Linked DNA regions of Microbulbifer sp. A4B17. The protein of the gene in region 1 interacts with the protein of each later gene in a pairwise test. Links are inferred from orthologs where the notes say so. Each region holds a gene or a part of one and is shown on either strand. Other genes may lie near its edges.

Region 1 (3,543 bases):
GGATGCCTGTGCCATAACTGCAACCCCGGTAGGTCTCGGGATTCAATGGCCGGAGTCCGGTGGTAATCAGGCCTTCCAGAAACTTATGAAGTCACTGGATGAGTACACTCCTTTAATAGAGGAAGCCATTCGAAAAGTCAGCTCCCATCCGGCGAGTGAGGAGCTGTCCTGAGCACTCCAATAGTGGTGTAAAAGAGCGTCTACTAAGTCGCATTTCGGCAGACTGACCAGTGCTAATTTTGATGACTGAGAGTGGAAAATTGTCAGCTTTGCTTGACCGCGCTTGAAGTGAGGCTTATATATTCGCGCAGCACAAGCCCGATAAGAGGGCTTGAAAGACCTGCAACAGTAGTAAATTTTCATTTGAAATCAAAGGCTTATGGGTAAATCACTGGTCATCGTCGAATCACCGGCCAAAGCGAAAACCATCAATAAATATCTCGGCAAGGACTTTGTTGTGAAGTCCAGTGTCGGCCATATTCGCGATTTGCCCACTGGTGGGGGCAATAAACAACCGGTTGACGCAAAAGAGCGCGCGCGTCGTGCGGCGGAAACACGCAAGCTTTCCCCCGAGGCGAAAGAGGCTTACAAGCGGAAGAAAAACCGCGATCAGCTGATTAAACGCATGGGGATCGACCCGGATCACGAGTGGCAGGCCCACTACGAGATTTTGCCGGGTAAAGAGAAAGTGGTGAGCGAATTGCAAAAGCTCGCCGAAGGCGCCGACCATATCTATCTCGCAACGGACTTGGATCGCGAGGGAGAGGCGATTGCCTGGCATTTGCGCGAGGCAATTGGCGGCGATAACGATCGCTATCGCCGTGTGGTGTTTAACGAGATTACTAAGTCTGCGATTCAGGAGGCCTTTAAAGATCCCGGCCGATTGAATATTAATCGCGTAAACGCCCAGCAAGCGCGCCGCTTCCTCGATCGGATCGTGGGCTACATGGTATCCCCGCTCCTGTGGGAGAAAGTTGCCAGGGGCTTGTCAGCGGGGCGTGTACAGTCCGTCGCGGTTCGCCTAGTGGTTGAGCGGGAGCGGGAAATTCGCGCGTTTATCCCGGAAGAGTACTGGACTCTGTTTGCCGATACTGCGACGGCAAAGGCTGCCAAGCTGCGCCTCGAGGTGAAGAAGCAGGCTGGTGAGGCCTTCCGTCCTACCAACGAAGAGCTGGCGATGAGTGCTGCCAAGCAGCTTCAGTCCAGTGAGTTTGTTGTTTCCGCCCGTGACGACAAGCCAACCAGCTCCAAACCCAGCGCACCATTTATTACCTCCACCCTGCAGCAGGCGGCCAGTAATCGTCTCGGCTTCAGTGTGAAGAAAACCATGACCCTGGCCCAGCGTTTATATGAAGCTGGCCATATCACCTATATGCGTACCGACTCTACCAACCTCAGTAAAGAGGCTGTGGAATCGGTGCGGGACTATATCGCCGAGAATTACGGCGATAAGTATTTGCCGGAAAGCCCTAATAGCTATAGCAGCAAAGAGGGTGCTCAAGAAGCGCACGAAGCTATCCGCCCGTCCGATGTGCGTATCGCCCCGAATATGTTGTCCGGTGTTGAGCGGGACGCAGAGAGATTGTACAACCTGATTTGGCAGCAATTCGTCGCCTGCCAGATGACCCCCGCCCAGTTCACTTCTTCTTCCATTGTGGTCAGCGCCGGTGACTTTGAGCTGCGTGCGCGGGGCCGTGTGATTCGCTTCGATGGCTTTCTGAAAGTAGCGCCACCCAGCGGTAAGAAAGATGAAGACCTGGTGCTTCCAGATGTGAAGGTTGGCGACAAGCTGTCCCTACAGCAACTTGACCCCAAACAGCACTTTACCAAGCCGCCGGCGCGGTTTAGTGAAGCGGCTCTGGTTAAGGAATTGGAGAAGCGCGGCATCGGTCGCCCATCCACCTACGCTTCCATTATTTCCACGATTCAGGATCGTGGTTATGTGCGGCTGGAGAACCGCCGTTTTTATGCAGAGAAAATGGGAGATATTGTTACCGACCGCCTCAGTGAAAGCTTCAAGAACCTGATGGATTACGGATTTACCGCAAACCTGGAGGAATCCCTGGATGCGGTTGCCGACGGTGATAAAGGTTGGAAGCAACTGCTCGATGAGTTTTACCTGGACTTTTCCGGGCGCCTGGAAAAAGCGCAATCTGCTGACGCGGGAATGCGTCGCAATACGCCGACAGATACCGATATCGAGTGCACCAAGTGTGGCCGCCACATGCAGATCCGCACCGGCTCCACTGGGGTATTCCTGGGTTGTTCCGGATACGCGCTGCCGCCTAAAGAGCGCTGTACCAATACCATGAATCTGGTTTCAGGCGATGAAGCGGTCGATGCGGATAAAGATGAGGAAGCTGAATCCAGATTGCTGCGGGAGAAGCGCCGCTGCGGCAAGTGCGGCACAGCCATGGATAGCTACCTGCTGGATGAACAGCGCAAATTGCATATTTGTGGCAATAACCCGGATTGCAACGGCTACGAGATAGAGCAGGGCACTTTTAAAATCAAAGGCTATGACGGCCCTATCATCGAGTGCGATAAGTGTGGCAGTGATATGCAGTTGAAGTCGGGCCGCTTCGGCAAGTACTTTGGTTGTACTAACGAAGACTGTAAAAACACCCGTAAGTTATTGAAAAATGGGCAGCCGGCGCCACCAAAAATGGATCCGGTTCCCATGCCTGAACTGGCATGTATCAAAGTGGAGGATCACTATATCCTGCGCGATGGTGCCTCTGGCCTATTCCTGGCTGCCAGTCAGTTCCCGAAAAACCGTGAGACTCGTGCTCCCTTGGTCAAAGAATTGCTTCCTCATCAGAGCGAGATAGATCCAAAGTACAGCTTCCTGTTTTCTGCACCGACACAGGATGACAGCGGGCGGGATACCGTGGTTCGTTTCAGTCGCAAAACTCAGGAGCAATATGTTCAGTCTGAGGAAGAGGGCAAGGCTACTGGTTGGCGTGCTTTTTATCGCGATGGTGGTTGGAAAGTAGAGGCTTCTACCAAGAGCACTGCCGCCAAGCGCAAGAAGCCTGCGGCTAAAAAAACGGCGGCAAAGAAGTAGATAATGACTAACCCTTATACGATTCATGTCACTTCGGCTCTGCGCAAGAGCCAGCTGTTGCTGCAGCAGCCATGGGATATGCCCCTTCAGCGCGATGCGCTGGAGGAGGCTGCCTTGATGCAGCTGTGCAAAGCCTACCGGGCCTTTCTTGCGGAACAGGCGACTCAGCTTCAGCTCGAATTTGAGCCGGAGTCCCCGCAGTTAATTATTGATGCGCTAAGGGGGCAGGGAAGGGCCAGCGCGGAGGCTAATGAGTTATCTGGCTTGGTTAGCGACCCACAAAGCTGGCTGTTTCATATGCTCCACGCCTGGAAAGAACAGCAGAAAATATCTGTGGTTGCGGGTGATAAAAAACAGCAGGCAAATTTAATCCCGTTGTACAGTGATGTTGCCAAGCCGGAATTTGCACCCTTGTCCAAAGAGCTGCTGTTCGAATGGCATCGCTGCTTGAACGAGTTGGTGGTGAGGCAGCGCGC
Region 2 (3,271 bases), 1.4 Mb from region 1 along the record:
GAGTCTGGGTATTTGCTTCCAGCATCGCCGATATCGTGGCCAAGACTCGCAATTCCAGTTCATTTTTTGCCGGTCTGAAGCGTCAAAGAGCCAGTTACTACGGCATGCATATCGCTCATATCGGCCTGGCGGTTTCGGTGTTGGGGGTGGTGCTGACTACCGTTTATACCGTTGAGGAAGATGTGCGGATGGGTGCTGGTGATACTTATCAGGTATCCGGATATGACTTCAAGTTTGATGGCGTTCGCATGGCCCAGGGTCCTAATTACAGAGCCTTTGAAGGTGTGCTGCACGTCAGCAAGGGCGGCAAGCCGATAGCAGAGTTGCATCCGCAAAAGCGCAACTACTTGTCCGGCGGCAATACTATGACTGAGGCGGCGATTGATACGGGTCTCTTCCGCGATATCTATGTGGCGCTCGGCGAGCCGATGGATAGATCCAACCCCAATGGTGATTGGGCTGTGCGACTCCAGTACAAAGCATTTGTGGTTTGGATTTGGTTGGGTTCACTTCTGATGGCGATTGGTGGAGCTATTGCTGTAGCGGATAAGCGCTATCGCAAAGCGAAAGCCGCTAAAGCAGTAGAAGTTACAGGCAATGTTGCTACGGCGTAATAGTTGGAAAGGATAATGTCTAGACTCAAACTCTTTTTGCCCCTGGTAATATTTGCTGTTCTGGCGGTGTTATTTTGGAGAGGCCTCTACCTGAACCCACAGGAAATGCCATCTGCACTGCTGAATAAACCGGTGCCGGAATTTTCTTTGCAAAAAGTGGCTGATAACAGCCAGATTGTAGAGAAGAAAGATCTTCCCGATGGTCCGCATTTGATGAATGTGTGGGCCACATGGTGTGTGGCCTGCCGGGTAGAGCACCCCTATTTGAATGCTCTGGCTGAACAGGGCGTGCCGATCGTTGGTGTTAACCTCAAAGATGAGGATGAGGCGGCAGTTAAGTGGCTGGAAAAATTCCACAACCCCTACCTTTACAGTCTCGCTGATAGAGATGGTCGTTTGGCCCTGGACCTGGGGGTTTTTGGTGCGCCGGAAACCTTCCTGGTGGATTCCGAGGGGACTATTCGCTGCAAGCATGTTGGTGTTGTCGATAATAAAGTCTGGCAGACCAAGCTCCAGCCTCTGTATGAGAAATTGAAAAACCAGCGCTGGGACGATATTGTCGGTGAGCTATCAGATTCCCTCATCTCCCGTTGTCAGTGAAACGGAAGAAAAGAAAAGCCGTTTTATCTGCTGGCTGGGGCCGGTAGAAGATAAAACGGCTTTTCTACACCAGCTGGATACAGTTCGTTCTGAGTACCCCGACGCAAGCCACCACTGTACTGCGCTCGTAATCGGCAATCCGTCCAATCCCGAAGTCATGCAAGCTGATGACGACGGCGAACCAGGCGGTAGTGCCGGCCGGCCAATGCTGGAGTTGCTATTAAAGCAGGGCGTGGGTAACGTGGGGGCTATTGTTACCCGCTACTTTGGCGGTACCAAACTCGGGGTTGGGGGACTGATGCGAGCCTATCGCGGTGCCGTGGGCGCAGCATTACAGGATGTCCCTTTGCAACCTTTTATACCTTTGCATCAGACCTCCGTTTGTTGTGACTTTGCTCAGGAAGCGCGTCTGCGCTTTTTGTTAGGCCGCCACCAGGGAAGTTGTGGACAGGCGGACTATGCCAGCAAGGTCACAATGCCAATTTCTCTTCCCCTAGATCAGTGGTCGCAATTACAGACACAGTTATTGGCAGAGAATTTTCAGGTTCTCGACGATCATTAATTCTTTCAAATGACTCCATATTTGGCGAGCTTGGTTATTTTTGTTCCGGCATAGCCCAGTTCAGCCAATATTTTAATTTGAAAAAAAGTAATGGGTCACGCTAATGGACTTTAGCTCAAATTCAAACAGCATGATTTTGGCTCGCAAAAAATTGCTTATGGAAGCTTAGAGTGTAATATATTGAGCAGTTAACCGGTAATAGAAGATAAGTCAAATAACTGCACGCTTTCGCTGCCAGGCGGCTTACACACCTTTTTTGCTTTTCAGCTGTGTGTTGTAACGAGGTTGCTTTAATTGATGATTTCAAAGACTAAGAAAAATATTATATTTAGTTTGGGTTTAGTAGGATTACTTCTCGGTGGATTATATTTAATCAATATACCTATGGAATTGCCCCCTGAACACCAAGGTATATTTGAGGTGACAGGGAAGGTAGAGTCCTGTAGTTTCAGGAGTTTAACTAAGAATTCATCAAAATTTTTCTTGGGTATAGTGTTGGCGGGTTCTGAAAAGATATATCGCATGAATTTAAAGTATAAAGAACGCTATTTTTATGAGTCGTTATGCAAATCTAAGGCACGTGTAAACATCAGGTACCACGCCGTACAGAGATTAATAGGTCCTATAAGGTTTTGGGTTGATAGTATTGAGGTGAGGTAATATTACAAGTTAAGGAAGGATATTTTTCGGGCTGGGTGTACCAGGATGTACAGTTGATTAATATGCTACGTGAAGGGAGTGTTGATAAAGAATGTCTAAAGTAAATATACGCTCTGCAAATGAGCAGGATCTGGATAGATGTTTTGAGATTGAGTCCATATCCTATGCTGGTAATGAGGCTGCTACAAAAGAGAAAATTTTAAAGCGGATTCAGACTTATCCTGAAGGATTCCTCGTTATCGAAAACAATATAGAAATTATTGGTTTTATTAATTCGGGAGCGGCTCACAAGGTTGAGTTATCCAATGAAGAGTTCAAGGAATTAATAGGACATGATCCCAGCGGCGAAAATATCGTTATCATGTCTCTTGTAGTTCACCCTGAATATCAAGGCAAGGGTATGTCAGGCAAGTTAATGAATAGCTTTATTGCCGCTATGAGGAAGCTTGGGAAAAAGAGAATTTATCTTATCTGTCAGTCTGAGCTTGTTGATATGTACGCTAGATACGGTTTTATTTATCTCGGTGAGTCCGATTCTGATCATGGTGGGCTGAGTTGGCATGAGATGTCTCTTTCACTGTAGAATGCTTAGTCGGAATAGGCCGGGTGCTACTAAAAGGCATCGTATTTTTATTCATCGTATGTCCTAAACGTAGAATTTAACAAAGAAAATTGAGTGGGTTCTGACGTATTTGCCTCAGCGATTTGCTGACCTCTCTGTCAATTTGATCCATGCTTAATGGAGTTATTTTTCTATATTTATAAGTCTATCAAATATATACAAAATGATTCATATTTATAAGAGCTGCCATAACTATGGAGCAATGGCAGCATA

Evidence for each region.
Region 2: the proteins of topA (region 1) and BTJ40_RS08035 interact in binary tests that used the Escherichia coli proteins (3 or more experiments, as listed by UniProt). The link is inferred for Microbulbifer sp. A4B17 from one-to-one orthologs.

Annotation. Positions count from the first base shown.
Region 1 is NZ_CP029064.1:3,133,496-3,137,038, reverse strand. The notes cover bases 45-3,267. They hold topA (type I DNA topoisomerase), read left to right. Parts: upstream 45-379; coding sequence 380-3,067; downstream 3,068-3,267. Other genes in these bases: BTJ40_RS13955 (DUF6586 family protein), read left to right, coding at 3,071-3,267; BTJ40_RS13965 (hypothetical protein), read left to right, coding at 45-172. Outside these bases: more of BTJ40_RS13965, read left to right, coding at 1-44; more of BTJ40_RS13955, read left to right, coding at 3,268-3,543. UniProt on the Escherichia coli protein: Releases the supercoiling and torsional tension of DNA, which is introduced during the DNA replication and transcription, by transiently cleaving and rejoining one strand of the DNA duplex.
Region 2 is NZ_CP029064.1:1,770,217-1,773,487, forward strand. Bases 26-2,976 are described here. They hold BTJ40_RS08035 (YigZ family protein), read left to right. Parts: upstream 26-1,176; coding sequence 1,177-1,776; downstream 1,777-2,976. Other genes in these bases: BTJ40_RS08025 (heme lyase CcmF/NrfE family subunit), read left to right, coding at 26-614; BTJ40_RS08030 (DsbE family thiol:disulfide interchange protein), read left to right, coding at 630-1,214; BTJ40_RS08045 (GNAT family N-acetyltransferase), read left to right, coding at 2,528-2,976. Also shown: more of BTJ40_RS08025, read left to right, coding at 1-25; more of BTJ40_RS08045, read left to right, coding at 2,977-3,019.